One region of the Mesorhizobium sp. P3_A9 genome, then DNA from elsewhere that is predicted to be linked to it. Evidence: riboswitches for the same ligand, from Rfam matches in the RefSeq annotation. Region 1 holds a riboswitch; each other region holds the start of a gene.

What was found. A riboswitch is a leader RNA that binds a small molecule or an ion and turns the genes downstream of it on or off. The one in region 1 is predicted to bind cobalamin.
Region 2: it holds a riboswitch for cobalamin, as region 1 does, so the genes downstream of both, bluB (5,6-dimethylbenzimidazole synthase) here and AC1DX0_RS11125 (DUF1636 family protein) in region 1, are expected to answer to the same signal.
Region 3: it holds a riboswitch for cobalamin, as region 1 does, so the genes downstream of both, AC1DX0_RS20715 (aromatic ring-hydroxylating oxygenase subunit alpha) here and AC1DX0_RS11125 (DUF1636 family protein) in region 1, are expected to answer to the same signal.
Region 4: it holds a riboswitch for cobalamin, as region 1 does, so the genes downstream of both, AC1DX0_RS17415 (DUF1636 family protein) here and AC1DX0_RS11125 (DUF1636 family protein) in region 1, are expected to answer to the same signal.

What each region holds. Positions count from the first base shown of each region.
Region 1 is NZ_JBFUGJ010000054.1:16,366-21,461, forward strand. It holds gene AC1DX0_RS11105 (phosphatidate cytidylyltransferase) at 1-230, shown strand, start outside; gene AC1DX0_RS11110 (FecCD family ABC transporter permease) at 246-1,295, opposite strand; gene AC1DX0_RS11115 (ABC transporter substrate-binding protein) at 1,295-2,242, opposite strand; gene AC1DX0_RS11120 (ABC transporter ATP-binding protein) at 2,290-3,078, opposite strand; gene AC1DX0_RS11125 (DUF1636 family protein) at 3,075-3,470, opposite strand; cobalamin riboswitch at 3,562-3,767, opposite strand; gene AC1DX0_RS11130 (substrate-binding domain-containing protein) at 4,019-5,008, opposite strand; gene AC1DX0_RS11135 (ABC transporter permease) at 5,082-5,096, opposite strand, start outside.
Region 2 is NZ_JBFUGJ010000214.1:347-4,168, reverse strand. It holds gene AC1DX0_RS23910 (DUF2277 domain-containing protein) at 1-13, opposite strand, end outside; gene AC1DX0_RS23905 (exodeoxyribonuclease VII small subunit) at 111-362, opposite strand; gene AC1DX0_RS23900 (histone deacetylase family protein) at 366-1,292, opposite strand; cobalamin riboswitch at 1,414-1,592, shown strand; partial or broken gene bluB (5,6-dimethylbenzimidazole synthase) at 1,596-2,270, shown strand; gene AC1DX0_RS23890 (hypothetical protein) at 2,387-3,370, opposite strand; gene AC1DX0_RS23885 (TetR/AcrR family transcriptional regulator) at 3,476-3,822, opposite strand, start outside.
Region 3 is NZ_JBFUGJ010000161.1:5,820-11,450, reverse strand. It holds gene AC1DX0_RS20720 (FAD-binding oxidoreductase) at 1-111, opposite strand, end outside; gene AC1DX0_RS20715 (aromatic ring-hydroxylating oxygenase subunit alpha) at 132-1,379, opposite strand; cobalamin riboswitch at 1,494-1,695, opposite strand; gene AC1DX0_RS20710 (DUF680 domain-containing protein) at 2,190-2,390, shown strand; gene AC1DX0_RS20705 (DUF680 domain-containing protein) at 2,463-2,666, shown strand; gene AC1DX0_RS20700 (DUF680 domain-containing protein) at 2,734-2,973, shown strand; gene AC1DX0_RS20695 (ABC transporter ATP-binding protein) at 3,059-4,171, opposite strand; gene bglA (beta-galactosidase BglA) at 4,202-5,631, opposite strand, start outside.
Region 4 is NZ_JBFUGJ010000116.1:11,747-14,826, forward strand. It holds gene AC1DX0_RS17405 (NADH-quinone oxidoreductase subunit A) at 1-147, opposite strand, end outside; gene AC1DX0_RS17410 (winged helix-turn-helix domain-containing protein) at 480-1,679, shown strand; cobalamin riboswitch at 1,709-1,914, shown strand; gene AC1DX0_RS17415 (DUF1636 family protein) at 1,954-2,382, shown strand; gene cobW (cobalamin biosynthesis protein CobW) at 2,385-3,080, shown strand, end outside.

The sequences.
Region 1 (5,096 bases):
TGTCGTTCGTGACGCCGTTCTCGCCGTTGCAGGCGGCTTGCGTGGCCTTCGTCGCCTGTTCGATGGGGTTTCTGGGCGGGCTGGTGGCCTCGGCCATCAAGCGCGACCAGGGCGTCAAGGACTGGGGCCATCTCATCGAAGGCCATGGCGGCATGATGGACCGCACCGACAGCCTGGTCTTCGCCGCCCCGATCTTCTTTCACATCGTACGCTATTTCTGGACCGTCTGAACCGGCCTAGCGCAGTCAGAGCCGGTTTCGCATGACCAGCGTGACGACGAAGAAGGCGCCGAGCGAGCTGGTGATGATGCCGATCGGCAGCTCCTGCGGCGGCAGCAAGGTTCGCGCCAGAAGATCGCTTGCCAGCAAGAGCACCGCCCCGAATAGCGCACAGCTTGCGATCAGGCGCAGATGCAAGGGACCGGCCAGCGGCCGCGACAGATGCGGGATCATCAGCCCGACGAAGCCGATGACACCGGCGACCGAGACGAGAATTGCCGTCGAGAAGGCGGCAACGAGAAACGTCGTCCTGCGCATCCGCGCCACCGGCACACCAAGGCTTTCGGCGGCACTTTCACCGGCCAGGAAGGCGTCCAGCCTGCGGTGGTTCCACAACCCGTAGGCCGCGATCGTGCCGGCGCCCAGTGCGCCCAGCCAGACATTGTCCCAGCGCGCCAGCCCGAGCCCGCCCATCGTCCAGAATAGCACCGAGTGGGCCGCGCGCTGGTCTCCGGCAAACACCAGATAGTTGGTCAATGCCGTGAACAGGAAGGAGACTGCAAGGCCGGCCAGGATCAGCCGTTCCGGCCCCTGCCCCCTCACCCGCGCGACCAGCAGCAGGACGATGCTCGCGGCCAGTATGCCGCCGGTGAAGGCCGCGACCGGCAAGGTCCAGATGCCAAAACTGTCACCAAAGACGGTGATGACGGAAACAGCCCCTGCGGCAGCCCCCGAGGACAGGCCGAACAGGAACGGATCGGCAAGATCGTTGCGGGTCACCGTCTGCAACAGTGCGCCTGTTATGCCGAGGCCGCCACCGACACAGACCGCGAGGATCGTGCGCGGCAGCCGCAGGTCAACGACGATCTTGCCGATCGGGTCCGACACCTGGTGCTCATTCAACCCGACGGCATGGCCAAGTGCGGCGATGACGTCGGTCAGCGGGATCAGCGTCGAACCATAGGCGATCGACAGCAGCACGAGGGCGACGATCGCCACCGCGCCCGCCGCCATCGCCAGCGCGAATGCCTTGTGCCCCGAGAGCGCGGCGGATCCATGCCTTGGGGCAAGAAGCATCAGAACGCTTCCGGATGCATCGCTTTGGCGATCTTGGCGATCGCCTCGATGTTCGCCGGTCCGGGTGTCAGCTCGGCATAGCGCAGGGCCACGAAGCGCTCGTTCTTGACCGCATCCGTTTCCTTCATCGCCGGATGGGCCTTGAGGAAATCGAGCAATTTCTTGTAGCCGCCACCATCCTGGTAATCGAGCAGGATGAGGAATTGCGGATTGCGCGACGCCACGGTTTCCCAATCGGTGTTGCCCCAGCTGGTGTCCATGTCGGCCATGATGTTGTCACCGCCGGCGGCGGTGATCATGGCGCTGGGAATGGCGAATTTTCCGGCGGTGAACGGCTTGTCCTCACCGGAATCATAGAGGAACACCCGCGTCCCCTTGGCGCTGCCGACCTTGGCGGTGATATCAGCGAGCTGTGACTTCCAGCCGGCAACAAGCTTCTCGGCTTCGGCGTCCTTGCCAAAAATCTTGCCCAGCTTTTCGACGTCGCCATACAGAAGGTCCATCGAGGCGGCGGGGCGGTTCTTGTCGAGATGGACGCAGCTTTCGGTCAGCACCAGCGTCTTGATGCCGTGCGGGGCGAGCGTGTCGGGCGTCACGTCACCGCCCGGCTTCATGCCATAGTACCAGCCGGCGAAGAAGAAATCGGGCTCGACCGCGACGAGGTTCTCGAGCGTCGGATATTTTGGCGCCAGTTCCGGAATGGAACCCTGCTCGGCCTTGAATTCGGGGCCGACCTTGTACCATCCGGTGATGCCGGTCAGGCCGACGATCGACGGCTGCAGCTTCAGCGCGAAGGCCATCTCGGCCATGTTGAGATCGTGGATGACGGCGCGCTTGGGCGGCGCGTCGAAGGTCAACTGCTTGCCGCAGCTGTCGACGGTGACGGGGAAGGCGAAGGCCGTCGAGGCCAGCAGCGAGAAGACGAGCGACAGTGAGAGACGTTTCACGGATTTTGCTCCTTGGTTGAACAGTGTCGGATGAGGAATGGGGTCGATCAGGACGGCGGCGCGGCGCGGTTCGGAACATCGAACACCGTCAGTTCGCGGTCCTCGGTGGGATGGCGCAGGCGAAACACGTCGACGCCGAAAATCTCGCGGATCAGCTGTTGGGTCAGCGCTTCGCGCGGGGCGGCCAGCGCATGCAGCCGGGCTTCGTGCATCACCGCGACCCTGGTGGCGAAGGGCGCCACCAGGGCCAGATCATGCAGCACGGCGATAACCGTCATGCCGAAGCCGGCCACGAGTTCGAGAAGCTCACCGCGGGCGCGCGGATCGAGATGGTTGGTCGGCTCGTCGAGGAACAGCACTTTCGGTTGCTGTGCGATGGCGCGCGCCAGTTGGGCGCGTTGGCGTTCCCCACCCGACAGCGAGCCGATGCTGCGGCCAAGCAGCGGCAACAGCCCGGTCCGGCGCAGCGCATCGACGACAATGTCGCGTTCCTCGCTCCTGCGCCTCAGGCCGGCATGCGGGACGCGGCCAAGCTCGACATAGTCGATCACCGCTAGTCGCGGATCAGGCTGGTCGGTCTGGCCGACGACGGCTATGTGCAACGCCCGTTCGGCGGTCGAGATCCTGTCCAGGCGGCGCCCGCTGAGCTTCACCTCTCCGGAGCTAGGCTTGAGCATGCCCGACAGCATGCGCAGCAGTGTGGTCTTGCCGGCGCCATTGGGGCCGATGATAGCGAGGCGATCGCCTAATGCCACCGACAGGCTGACCGCATGGACCAGATCCCGCCCGTTGGCCGTCGCGCCGAGGTCGCGCGCTTCGAGAAGCGGCATTGTCATCGGCTGTCCCCCGCAGGCTTGCCCGATCCCGGGATGCGGGCCAGCGTCTTGCCGGCCAGTCGGGGCGGGCGTTGTCCGGAATTGCACCAGCCGTCGGCTAGCGAGGCGTAAAGCCTGGCAAATCGCACGAGATCGCCGGCGTCGGCCTCCGCGTCTATGGAGCCGAAGAGATAGGCGGCCTTGCCCGGCGCCTGGAAGGCCACCGTCAGCGGCCGCGCGCAGCCCGCCATGCACTCGACGCCTTCGATCGTGAAGCCATGCGCAACCACGGGCTCGTGGTGGGCTGAGAGCCGGGACCGCAAATCCGCGCAAAGGCTTTCGCCCGACCTGATCCCTGTCGGGACGTCACGGCAAAGCGTGCACACGATGATGCGATGGATGGCGCCGTCCAACTTTCCGTCACTTTCCAAAACTGGCGACGGAAGGATGTTGGCGAGCCGGCCGACAAGACCGACGTCCACGTTTCCTCCCGGCACACCCCGTCCGGTCAACTCAGTGATGGCAGGTCTCCTGGCTCGCGGGTCTCGGCTCAATCCTGCCTTCCCAGCCTTGCCGGCCAGTGGCATATCGGATCTTGCTCACCGCTTACAGTTGCGGGGGCAGCCACGGTCTCGACCTTTGAGGGTCTCACCGTGTTCCCTTTTCACCCCTTGCCTTTCGGCGCGGGGACCATCACGGGGCCACCGTAGATTTGCCCCGAGCGCATCGCAACGATTCTTTTCGACTGAACCTGTCACCATCGCGGCACCGGCAGCTTGTCAGCTAGAGGCGTGCGATATCTCCATCTGTAATGTAATAACAGAACGATTTAGGTGGTTTTCTTTGTCGATGTCAATCCCTTGCCACAACCCTTCGAACTATCGCTGAAGGTTGCGGACGCAGACAGGGCGGAGTTCGCGTGAACCCCGCCCCGGATCGGATAGTCTGCAGGCAGACGCGCTTACTTGCCTGACAGCTGCTTGGCGTTCTCGGGCGTGATCGCCGTCGTCTCGACAGTGACCGTCGTATCCACCGAAGTGGCGCAATCGAGTAGGATCTTCTTCGACATCTCGATCGCTTCCTTCGCACCCGTCGGGTAGGTGAAGGTCGCCGCCCAGTCACCCTTGGCGACGGCCTCGATGCCACCGGCCGGGCCTGGCAAGCCATCAGTACCGATGATCTTGACGTCCTTGCCAGCGCCCTTGGCGGCAAGCAGCGCGCCGGCCGCCATCATGTCGTTCGAGGCGTAGAGCACCTTGATGTCGGGATGCGCCTGCAACATGGCCGAGAAAGCGGTCTGGGCTTTATCCGGCACCCAGTCGGCAGCCTGCTCGGCAACGACCTGGATCTTGGCATTCTCCTTGACGCCGTCCTTGAAGCCATTCAGCCGCTCTACGGCCGGCGTCGAACTCGGGAGACCTTCCAGCACGGCCGCTTCGCCACCTTCCGGCAGCAAGGTCTTGGCGGTGTATTTGCCCGCTTCGAGCGCGATCTTGTAATTGTCGCCGCCGATGAAGGCGGTGTAGTCCTTGCCAGGATCGCCGACCGTCTTGCGGTCGAGTTCGATGACCGGGATGCCGGCATCCATGGCGCGCTTCACCGCCGGCGTCAGCGGCGCCGCCTCGAAGGGCGAGATCAGCAGGAGATCGACCTTCTGGGTGATGAAATTGTCGACCTGCGAGGTCTGCGTGTTGACGTTGCCGGCGCCGTCGGCGATCTGCAGCGTGAAGCCCGGCACTTCCTTGGCCGCCGCCGTCAGCTCGTCATTGACGTGCTGACGATAGGGCTCGGCATTGTTCGCCTGCGAAAAGCCGATGATGAACTGGCCGTCCTTGGCGCAGGCCTTGACCAGCGGCTCGGCGGCCTGGGCGGCTCCGGCAATGCACAGGCCGGCGCCTGCCTGAAGCACGGCATGAAGCGCGCGCCTTGTTCCTTGTCTTGTGGTTTTCATACTTACTCTCCTCCTCGTCGGGCCGGGGGGCCAGACCTTGGTTGACTGCCTTCCAAATGCTGCCGTCTTCCTCCTAACGACCCAAACC
Region 2 (3,822 bases), on a different contig from region 1:
TGTTTCTGCACATCGCTTCCGTATCTCCTCTTGTCCTGGAGCCGTTTCAATCGGGACGAGCTTAATCCTCAACCAAGATCGTGTCCAAAAGCGGTAAGGCTGTTCGTGCCTCAGTCCGCGTCGAGCGGCTCGGTGCCGACCGGCTTGCCGTCGCGCGACAGCCTGATCTTTTCGACCTTGTCCTCGGCGGCCTTCAGCAGCCGGTCGCAATGCGCCTTCAGCGCCTCGCCGCGCTCATAGATCCGGATCGACTGGTCGAGCGGCACGTCGCCACGCTCCAGATCATCGACGATCTTCTCCAGCGCGTCGAGTGCCTGCTCGAAGCTCATCGCCTTGACGTCTTCGTTGGTCTCAGCAGCCATCGTTCATCCTTTCATCAGTCGGCCGACATGGGCGGCGACCGAAAATGCCAGTCCCTGCAGATCGTAGCCGCCCTCGAGCAGGCTGACGAGCCGGTTGCCGCTGTGGCGGGCGGCGCGTTGCATCAGCTGGCCGGTCGCCCAGTCGAAATCATCCTCGGTCAGATTGATCTCGGCCAGCGGGTCGCGATGGTGCGCGTCGAAGCCGGCCGAAATGATGATCAGATCGGGCGCGAAATTGTCGAGCGCCGGCAGCACGCGCGACAGGAAGGCATCGCGAAACACCTCGCTGCCGGTCTGCGGCGCCAAAGGCGCGTTGACGATGTTGCCGGCGCCGGTCTCGCTCTTCGCGCCGGTGCCAGGATAAAGCGGCATCTGGTGCGTCGAGCAATAGAGCACCGACGGATCGTCCCAGAAAATATCCTGCGTGCCGTTACCGTGGTGGACGTCCCAATCGACGACGGCAACACGCTCGACGCCATGCTTCTTCTGCGCATAGCGCGCGGCGATCGCCGCCGTGTTGAAGAAGCAGAAGCCCATCGCCGTGTTCTTTTCGGCATGGTGGCCGGGCGGCCGCGCGGCAACGAAGACATTGTCGGCACGGCCGGTAAAGACATCGTCGACAGCGGCGTTGGCGGCACCGATCGCGGTGATCACTGCCTGCCAGCTTTTCGGGCTGGCGGTGGTGTCGGCATCGACGCGGGCAAGGCCCTCTTCGGGAATGGCGGCGCGGATGCGCGCGACGAAATCGGCGGGATGGGCGTAGAGGATCGTGGCCTCGTCGCCCTCCGGCGCCTTGACGCGGTCAAGTGCGGCGAAGGCCTCGTCATCGAGCACGCGCTCAATGGCGCGCAAGCGATCCGGCCGCTCGGGATGGCCGGGCGGCGTGATGTGCTCAAGAAAGATCGGGTGGGTGTAAAGACGGGTTGTCATGCCCCCTATCTAGTGCCCCGGCGCCACGATGGCCATGCGTTGCCGCTTGATGGCTGGGGAAAATCATGCCTGCGTCCATTGGCGTCGCTGCGGGGATTGGCGCTGCCGGCGCTTCGGCGTAAGGTCGCGGCCACTGCCTGGTGCCCGCGCAAGCGGGAGAATCGGGAACACGGTTGAATTCCGTGGCGTGCCCAACGCTGTGAGGGGGACCGCGCCGGTAAATGCCACTGTCGATGACGGGAAGGCACCGGACGCGGGTTGATCCCAAGCCAGAAGACCGGCCTGGCAGGCATCGTCATCCGCATGGTCAGGCGGAGGACATGGATTGCAATCGCAAGGGGACAAGCGATGCCGGAAACCATGACCGCTCCTATGGGCGACGGATTTGACCAGATGGCGCGCGACGCGGTCTACCGCGCCATGTTCACTCGGCGCGACGTGCGCAGCCATTTCCTGCCCACTGCACTCGACGACGAGGTGCTGGCGCGCTTGCTGCTTGCCGCCCATCACGCACCGTCTGTCGGCTTCATGCAGCCGTGGAATTTCATCGTCATTCGCGATGCCGCGCGACGGGCGGAGGTACGTGACCTGTTCCTGGCCGCCCGCGAGCAGGAATTGCCCGCGATCGAGGCCGAAAGACAGGCGCTCTACCGCAAACTCAAGCTGGAAGGCATCTGCGAAAGCGCGCTCAACATCTGCATCACTTGCGACCGCCAGCGCTCACTGGGCTCACCGCTGGGACGCTGGCACAATCCGGAGATGGATCTCTACAGCACGGTCTGTGCGGTGCAGAATTTCTGGCTGGCGGCGCGCGCCGAAGGCGTCGGCGTTGGTTGGGTCAGCATCATCGAGCCGCAAGCGCTGAAGAGCCTGCTGGCCATTCCCGAGCACGTGACGCCGATCGCCTATCTCTGCGTCGGTCGCGTTTCCGAGTTCGCGCCGAAACCGGACCTCGAGACGCATGGCTGGGGCAGGCGGCTGCCGCTGCCTGAACTGATCATGAGCGAGACGTTTTGCGGGCAAGGCGAGGCGCGGCTCAAGTCAGCGGTGGCGGACCTCAACACCGCTGTTATTGCGCCGGCGCAGCCCGCCGATCAGCGTGTCGCGCCGGCCGTGCCCCAGCGCGAGCCGCCAAAGGAGGCCAGTGCCTTGTCCTTGAGTTCCCTGAACTTCGACGACGCCTCGGCCAGCCGGGCGTCCCAGGCCGGATCGGGCACCTGGCCGGCGATGGTCTTGAAATAGACCTGCATCAGGCAAGCGATGGCGAAAGGTTCGATGAAAGCCGCCTTGAAGGCCCAGGCGAAGACGATGGCGAGCACGAAGGCCCAGCCGGCGAGCTGCCCTGGCATCATGAACAGAATGGCGGCGGCCGGAGCCAGCATCAGCAGAAAGATGACGAACGACACCCCCCACATGATGACCGCCAGCCAGACGGCGTTCTTGACCATGGTCTTGCCGTTCTGGGCATAGAGCACGACGCCTTGCCGCGCCGTCTCGAAGGGCGAGGACGAATTGATGCGGATGTTGTAGCCGAGGATGATCTCGTCGACATAGGTCAGCGACAGACGGATCACCGTGTTGATGAAAGAGACAAGGCCGCTCAGGCCTGGAATGGGCAGGAAAGCGGCGATGCCGCCGAGCAGGCCGGTGATGGCGCGGATAGCGCCCTTGACCAGTTGGTCGACGACGAAAAGGATGTTGGCCTCGGCAAAACGCTCGGTGACGACCTGCTTTGCGTAGGCGATCTGGTTCTGGCCGTCGGGAACATCCCGGCCGTCGATCAGATGGACCATGACGGCGATATGGCCGGCCTTGACGACGTAGAGGATGTATTCGCGGATCCAGTAGACGGCGATCGAGACGATGCCGAAACCGACCACGCCACCCCACAGGGCAAAGGACATTGGGCCGTCGGGATCGGTGGAGATATGGCCGACGCCGTAGCCGACAGAGGCGCCGGTGCCGGTCGCCATGATGTAAGCCAGGGTGATGCCGAAATAGACGATCATGCGAAAGACAATGAACGGCCAGGTCCTGATCATGATGGACACCGACCGGCCGATCTCGAAATCCCACATGGCTCCGAATCTCCCCTCAGAGATGGCTGCGGAGGATGCGCTCTGCCTGAAGATTGTCAATCGGGGCGGTGGCCAGCGAGGCGCCCAACGGGGGATTTGGGTCTGTTATGAAGCTGGTTTTCTGAGCAGGCCTTCAAGCAGCTGCTTGAACGCCGCCACCACCATCTTCGATGTCGCTTCGGGATCGTTCGAATTGGCGATCCGCTGCGCCGCCTGGCTGCTGGCGCCGTTGATCAGCCGTGCGGCGGTCTCGGGGTCGACGCTGCGGACGACCACCCCTTCCCCCTGCAGCGCGGTCAGATGATCGGTCATTGAGCCGACGCAGGCATTGGCATTGGACCATTGCGCCGGATCGCCCAGCACGGCCGGGCCATCGCGGAACATGATGCGCTGGATTTCCGGCTCCAGCGCCATCTCGATATAGGTCGTACATTCGTCGACGAAGTGTTGCC
Region 3 (5,631 bases), on a different contig from region 1:
GGTCCTGACGTCAGGCGCTTCGTCGCTGACGCCGATCACTTCCAGCACCTGCAGCCTGTCGTTCCAGGGCGCCATCTGGTCGAGATGGCGATAAAGGCCAAGATCCGTCATCGCGTTCATCCCTCAACCTCTCAAGCGACACTGCGCAGCGCCGGCCGGCCGCCATCGGCAAGGCGCGGACCGATGAAGCGGGCGTACCAGTCGACGAACTGGATCACGCCGCCCTCATGCAGCTCCGAATAGGGGCCGGGTTCATAGGCTGGCGACAGGATGCCGAAGGCGTTTTCCTCGACGATGCGGCGGTCCTGGTCGTTGGTCTCGGTCCAGACATGGGTGAGTTCGGCGAGATCGTAATCGACGCCCTCGACCGCATCCTTGTGGACCAGCCATTTGGTCGTCACCGCGGTTTCCGTGGCGCTGATCGGCAGCACGCGGAAGGTGACCGCATGGTCGATCAGGATATGATTCCAGGTCGTCGGGTAGTGATAGTGCATCAACGTGCCGATACGGTCGGCCGAGACGCTGTCGGACAGGTTCTTCTTCACCGCCCGCTTGCCGTTCATCGTGTAGCTGACTGCGTCACGCAGCAGCGGCGCGCGGGTGGCGCGGTACTGCCCGGCCGGGTCGATGCGGAACTTGCTCGGCAGGCCGGCTGCCTCGCATTTGGCCCAATGCGCCAGCATCTCCGGGTCGCTGTCGGCGCCTTGCACGCCGGTCACCGTCGGGGCTTCCGGGAAGGTCTTGCACAGCTCCGGGTGATTGCCGGCGCAATGGTAGCACTCGCGGTTGTTTTCCCAGACGAGCTTCCAGTTGCCCTTCTCGACGATCGTGCTCTCGAAGGCGATCTTTGCTTCGCCCAGGCGGTGCGGCTTGAGGTAGGGCTCGATCATCGCCCGCATCGGTGCGAAGTCGGCGGGCTCCTTGGCCAGGCAGATGAAGATGTAGCCGGCCACGCTCTCGCAGGCGACCGGCTTCAGGCCGAACTGGCTCTTGTCGAAGCCGTCGGCCATCTGGCGGGCAAACAGCAGCCTTCCGTCCAGCTCGTAGGTCCACTGGTGATAAGGGCAGACCAGCTTGGCGGCCATGCCCTTGTCGGTGTTGCAGACGCGGCTGCCGCGATGGCGGCAGGAATTGTGGAAGGCGTTGATCTCGCCCTGCTGATCGCGCACCAGCACGACCGGATAGTCGCCGATCTGTACGGTGATGAAGCTGCCGGGCTTCGGCAGTTCGCAATCATGGCCGATGAACAGCCAGTCGCGATACCAGATCAGCTCCATGTCCAGTTTGAAGAAATCGGGATCCGTGTAGAAGGGCTGCTCGAGCGAGAATCCGTCCCTGCGGCTGTTCAAGAGCCTCAGCATGTCGTTGCGCGTATCCATGTCCTGTCCTCTTCGTTCAAGGACTGAACTGGTGGTGATTGAGGAAGGATCGGGCGCAGGCCGGCGAAAGCCGGGCATGCACCATCCGCCTCTTGACCGCCCACCGCGATCAGTCGAGTCTAGAAATCTCGGGCTGGTTTCCGGGCTCTGGAGTTGTCCTTGCGGACCATCGCGACACCTTCCCAGGCTTTCGCCCAGTGGTCTCCCGTTGCGACTTGAACTCCACCACCGTTGCGGGGGCAGCGCCGGATTCTGACCGGCTTCCCAATTCTCCGCTCCATCGTCACGAAGCGGCACCTGAGATGTCATGATCTAATCACGACAGCGCTTGCGACATCGGCATGAAAGCGACATCGCATCCATGTGGCGCGACACGCATGCGCAATGATCGGTCAAGGACCGTGGTCACGGAAATCATCGTGGTGCCGGCTGTGCCGGCTATCAAAATCGACCCGAAACGGGGGCAAAAAGGGTTAACGGTTTCGAAAAGTGACTATTAGCACATTCTAAAATCGAACCGAACGGTTCGTTTCTGTTGACGGTGCGTGCAGGACGGTGTGAACGCTGAGCCTCCGATACAGTTGGTGATCGCAGTGCTGGTTTCAACTAACTTTTTGATATCAATAGGAAAAATGTTCGATCAAGAGGGCCTTGGTACAATTTCAAGTGGTGGATACTTGGTCCACACGGAACAACTTCGTGATTGGAAACGGCCAGCTGGCTTTCCCACATCGGGGCTGTCCGAACGACGCGATTTTAATCCCAAGACACGCCGCTAGACGGACGGAAAAAAATACTGGAGTACCCAAAATGAAAAAGATTGTTCTCACTGCCGCCGCCCTTCTGGCCATTTCCGGCAGCGCCTTCGCTGGTAGCGACAACTACGGTTCGAATGCCTCCCCGGCAGCTGCTGCTGTCGACAGCTCGCACACCGCTTCGATCAAGAAGTCGGAACCGGCTGCTCAGACGCCTGTCCAGGGTGCTGACCACAACCTCTTCGGCAACCACTAACAGCCGATCCCGGCCAACGGCGGGGTTTTTGTCCGCCGCTCTGGCCGACCTTAAGAAATTCAGGAGACTAACATGAACAAGTTCATCATTGCTGCCGTCGCCGTCCTGGCCATCTCCGGCAGCGCCTTTGCCGGCAGCGACAACTACGGCTCCAATGGCGCCAACCAGCCTGCCGTTGCTTCGACCGACAGCTCTTACACGGCTTCGATCAAGAAGTCGGAACCGGCTGCCCAGGCACCTGTTCAGGGTGCCGATCGTAATCTTTTCGGCCGCTAACAGCCGATTCCGGGAGCGGCGGTTTGCCCCGCTGCTCCCGTGAAACTCAAAATTCAGGAGACTTGAAATGAAGAAGATCATCCTTGCTGCCGCCGCCGTTCTGGCCATCTCCGGCAGCGCCTTCGCAGGCAGCGACAACTACGGCTCCAATGGCGCCAACCAGCCTGCCGCGACTTCGGTCGACAATTCGCGTACGGCTTCGATCCGCAACAGCGGCTCGCCCGTCTACAAGCTGCTCAATTCGTCGGGCGACGTGCAGAAGTCGATCCCTCAGAGCAGTGACCGGGACCTCTTCGGCAACCACTAACAGCCGAAGCTGACCTCCAAAAAAGAGCGGCGGGCCTGGCCCGCCGCTCTTTTTTATGTGCCTTGATTCAGCGGAGCTGTTCGCCTCAGGCCGCCTTTGCTTCCGGCTTTTGGAGCGCGAAGGAATGTCCGTCCGCATCGAAGATGTGCAGGTCTTCGCCATTGGCGCTAAGCCGCAATGTCGAGCCGCGCTTGACCTCGGCATTGCCGGGCAGCTTGGTCACCAGCGGCAGGTCGGCGCGGCCGATGTCGACGTAGACCAGCTGAACCTCGCCGAGTTGTTCGACATAATCGACCGTTCCCTCGAACAGATAATCCGCGCCGGTGGCGATGATCAGGTCCTCCGGCCGCACACCGAAGCTTACCGCCGCACCCTTCGCCGAGGCAGGTGTCGTGATCGGCACCGTGGCCTTGCGCCCGCCGACATGGCTGACCACGGTCGGGTTGCCGGTCTTGTCGATCGTCGCCGGCAGGATGTTCATGGCCGGAGAGCCGATGAACTGGGCGACGAACAGATTGCCGGGCTTCTTGTAGAGATCCATCGGCGTACCGACTTGCTCGATATGGCCGTCCTTCAACACCACGATGCGGTCGGCGAGCGTCATCGCCTCGACCTGGTCGTGGGTGACGTAGATCATGGTCGTGTTGGGCATCGATTCCTTAAGCTTGGCGATCTCGATACGCGTGGCGACACGCAGCGCGGCATCAAGGTTCGACAGCGGCTCGTCGAACAGGAACACTTTCGGATTGCGCACGATGGCGCGGCCGATGGCGACACGCTGGCGCTGCCCCCCCGACATCGCCTTGGGCAGCCGGTCGAGATATTTGGTCAGCTGCAGGATTTCCGCAGCCTGGCGCACGCGCCGGTCGATCTCGGCCTTGTTCTCCTTGCCGATCTTCATCGAGAACGCCATGTTGTCGTAGACGGTCATGTGCGGATAGAGCGCGTAGGACTGGAACACCATGGCGATGCCGCGCTTCGACGGCGGCACGTCATTGACCACTTCGCCGTCGATCTTGAGCTCACCGGCCGTGATTTCCTCGAGCCCGGCGATGGAGCGCAGCAAGGTCGACTTGCCGCAGCCCGACGGACCGACGAAGACGATGAACTCGCCCGATTTGATATCGAGGTCGATGCCATGGAGAATGTTGAGATTGCCGTACGACTTCTTCACTTGTCTCAGATTGACATCGGCCATTGGTTTCCTCCCAGTGATTTCCTCAAAGATTCAGTCGATGCGCCCGAACCAGGCGCCGTAGCCGCCAAGCTCGATCGAACCGGGGCTCGCTTGCCCGGAAAACCCGTGTCCCGGCAAAGGTTGCAGTGATCGGCTGCCAAGGTCAACCTTGGCCGGCTTGGCGCCGAGGTTGAAGACACAGACGATCTGCTCGTTGCCGGCCCGGCGCGTGAAGGCGACGGTGTCGCCCTCGCTTTCGATGAAGGTGATATCGCCCTTGGCCAGTGCCGGATGGGCACGGCGGAAGGTGAGGAAGCGCCGATAGTGCTCGAGCAGCGAAGCCTGGTCGCCCTGCTGGACATTGACCGCTTGCGCCAGATGCTTGGCCGGCACCGGCAACCAGGGCTTTGCCTGGGAGAAGCCACCATTCTTGGCGCTGCCATCCCACACCATGGGCGTGCGGCAGCCGTCGCGGCCCTTGAATTCCGGCCAGAAGCGGATGCCATAGGGATCCTGCAAATCCTCGAAGCGCAATTCAGCTTCGCCGAGCCCGAGCTCTTCGCCCTGGTAGAGGCAGACAGAGCCGCGCAGCGACATCAGCAATGCCGAGATGACCTTGAGATAGGCGATCGGATCGGCTTCGCTGGCGGCCCAGCGCGAGGCCGGACGCATCACGTCATGGTTGGAAAAGGCCCAGCACGACCAGCCGTCGCTGGCGACCTTGCCGAAGGCTTCCAGCACCGAGCGGACCTTGTCCGCGCTGATCTTTTCCGGCGCCAGGAAATCGAAGGAATAGCACATGTGCACGCGCTTGCCGCCGGCGGTATAGGCCGCCACGACTTCCAGCCCGCGCTGCGAATCGCCGACCTCGCCGACAGCGGCGGTCGCCGGATATTCGTCGAGCAGGGCGCGGAAGCGTTCGAGGAAGCCGAGGTTTTCCGGTCGGCTCTTGTCGTAGATATGGTCCTGGTAGTTGTAGGGATTGACCGCCGGGGCGGTCTGGTCGTTGCGCTCTTCCGGCGGCAGCGGCGGATTGTTCTCCAGGCCCTGGCTGTGGAAGTAGAAATTGATCGTGTCGAGGCGGAAGCCGTCAACGCCGCGTTCCAGCCAGAAGCGGGTGACGTCGAGCAGCGCGTCCTGGACTTCGCGGTTGTGGAAGTTGAGGTCCGGCTGCTCGGCCAGGAAATTGTGGAGATAGTATTGCTGGCGGCTGGTGTCCCACTGCCAGGCCGACCCACCGAAGATCGACAGCCAGTTGTTGGGCGGCGTGCCGTCGGGCCTTGCGTCCGCCCAGACATACCAGTCCGCCTTCGAATTGTTGCGGCTCGCCCGGCTCTCCTTGAACCATGGGTGGCTGTCGGCGGTGTGCGACAGCACTTCGTCGATCATCACTTTGAGACCCAACCGGTGCGCCTCTGCCGTCAGCGCGTCGAAATCGGCCAGCGTGCCGAACATCGGATCGACATCGCAATAGTCCGAGA
Region 4 (3,080 bases), on a different contig from region 1:
GAAACCGCACTCGTACGCGGAAAGCTTTTCGGGATCGGGATTGCGGTAAGCCACCAGGAACGGTGCGGCCAGCAGCGCCAGGCCGACGACCAGTGCCACGCCGATGAACAGGACGATGGGCAGGTACGAACTGAGGAGTGCGTTCATGCAGCGGTTTCCGTTGGCGCCAATCCACTTTGATTACAGCACCGGACCTTAATGCGGAAGCGTGACAGTTTAACCGCTGAACCGTTTTAAGGGGCCTATGCTGCAACGCGGCGAGGGTTAGCGCAGCACTTCCAGCGAAGCAAGTCAAACCTTGTTCAAAACGCAGTGCTGGACGGCATATCCGAAGAAACTGGTCCGATCCGCTCTTGTTTGATTTCCTTCACTTTTTACTCCACTTTTCTCTCCTGACAGGGTTGCCGCCAAAACCCTGCTAGCATGAGCTGGAATCACCCGTCAGAACCTCGGTTCAACAAGCCCTCAGAGTCCGCCGAATGAAGGAAAAGATCTCGCTCGCCACCGCCCGGCGCATCGCGCTCGCCGCTCAAGGGTTTCTTGATCCGCGCCCAAATGGCACACCCGACCGCCGCCACTTCGCCCGTGTGCTCTCCCGCACCGGCCTGCTGCAGATCGATTCCGTCAGCGCGGTGGTGCGCGCGCATTATATGCCGCTCTATTCGCGCCTTGGCCCCTACCCGCTCGCTCTGCTCGACAATGCTGCGGTGACGCGCAAGCGCACGGTCTTCGAATACTGGGCGCATGAGGCGTCGTTCCTGCCGGTCGAGACCTATCCGCTGATGCGTTGGCGCATGCAGCGCGCCGAGCAAGGCGACGAAATGTATCTGGGATTGGCCAAATGGGGCCGCGAGCACGCCGCCTATATAGAAGAGATCTACCGCGCGGTCGCCGAGCGCGGCCCGATCGCTGCTTCAGCACTCGAAGGTCAGAAGGGCTCGGGCGGCTGGTGGGGCTGGAGCCATGCCAAGCACGCCTTCGAATGGCTGTTCTGGGCCGGGCGCATTACGACGGCGCACCGCCGTGGCTTCGAACGCTTCTACGACCTGCCGGAGCGCGTGCTGCCGCAGGCGATCCTCGATCTGCCGGTGCCGGCCGCCGAGGACGCGCATCGCGAATTGCTGCGCATTTCCGCCCGCGCCCACGGCATCGCGACATCAAGCGACCTGCGCGACTATTTCCGGCTGTCGCCAGCCGACATGAAGGGGCGGCTGGAGGAACTGGTCGAGACCGGCGAGTTGGTGCCGGTGCGTGTCGAAGGCTGGGACAAGCCGGCTTACCTTCACAGGGACGCCCGTTTGCCCCGAAAAATCGAGGCCCGCGCCTTGCTGGCGCCGTTCGATCCTGTTGTCTTCGAGCGGTCGCGCTCGGAGCGGCTGTTCGATTTCCACTACCGCATCGAGATCTACACACCGGCCGAAAAGCGGCAATACGGCTACTACGTCCTGCCCTTCCTGCTCGGCGACCGGATCGTGGCACGCGTCGACCTCAAGGCAGACCGGCCGGCCAGCGTCCTGCGCGTCCATGCCGCCTACTCCGAGCCCGGCGCACCGCCTGAAACAGCGGCAGAACTCTTCGAGGAACTGAAGCAGATGCAGGGCTGGCTCGGGCTCGAGCGCATGGAAGTGACGCCGGCCGGCGATTTGGGGCCGGCGCTGGCCGACATGGCGGTGTCGTAAGCTCGCGTTGACACCGCTACCCGCAAAAGCCTAAATCCGGTTCAGACGGTCCCTTGCCCGCAACGGCAAGGGCTAAGAGGGAATGCGGTGCGGGATTTCGATCTCAAATCCGCGGCTGTCCCCGCAACTGTAAGCGAAGAGCCAAGGCCGAAAGCCACTGGGAGGTTCCCGGGAAGGCGGCTACCGAAGGCGATGACTCGCGAGCCAGGAGACCTGCCGTCTGCGACAGAAGAATCCGATCGCCCGGCGGGTTTCCGGGCAAGGAGCCCGGTTTTTGGACCAGAACAGCAGTTTTTCGGCTGGCACAGCGGATATTCCGTCCGCCAACAGTGATGCTTTGGCCGGCGTCACCATCATTGTCTGCGCCTCCTGCCGCGATGAGACCGGCTCGGATGCCCATCCGCGTGCCGGCGAACTTTTGGCTGAGGACACGCGCCGTGCAGCGTCTGACGACCATATCCGCGTGCGCACGGTCGAATGCCTCGGCAATTGCAAGCGTCGGCTCAGCGCCGCCATCCTGCGCGACGGCTGCTGGAGCTATGTGTTTGGCGACCTGACCCTGACCAGTGGCGCCGACCTCGTCACCGGCGCAAAGCTCTTCGCCACGTCAACGGACGGCCTCATCCCATGGCGCGGCCGGCCCGATTCGCTCAAGCGCGGCCTCGTGGCCCGCATTCCACCCCTCGACATGCTGAAGGACTAACCATGACCGCTTCCGTCTCCCGTGTTCCCTGCACTGTCGTCACCGGCTTCCTTGGCGCCGGCAAGACGACGCTGGTCCGCCATCTCCTGGAAAACGCCGGCGGCAAGCGCATCGCCATCATCGTCAACGAGTTCGGCGATATCGGTATCGACGGCGAGATTTTGAAAGGCTGCGGCATCGACACGTGCCCGGAAGAAAACATCGTCGAACTGGCCAATGGCTGCATCTGCTGCACCGTCGCCGACGATTTCGTGCCGGCGCTCGACAAGATCCTGTCGCTGACGCCGAAGGTCGACCATATCCTGATCGAGACCTCGGGCCTCGCTCTGCCCAAGCCGCTGGTCCAGGCTTTCCAGTGGCCGACGGTGAAGAGCCGTGTGACCGTCGACGGCGTCATTGCGGTTGTCGATGGCCCGGCGCTTGCCGAAGGCCGCGTCGCCAACGACATGGACGCCTTGCAGGCGCAGCGCGCCGGGGATGACAGCCTCGACCATGACGACCCGGTCGAGGAGGTGTTCGAGGACCAGATCGCCTGCGCCGACCTGATCATCCTGTCGAAGAGCGACCTGATGGACGCCGCCGGCTCGGCCCGCGCCAATGCCATCATTGGCGAACACTCCGCCCGAGCCGTGAAGATCGTGCCGACGTCGTATGGCAAGGTCGACCCCTCGGTGCTGCTCGGCCTCGGGCTCGCCGTC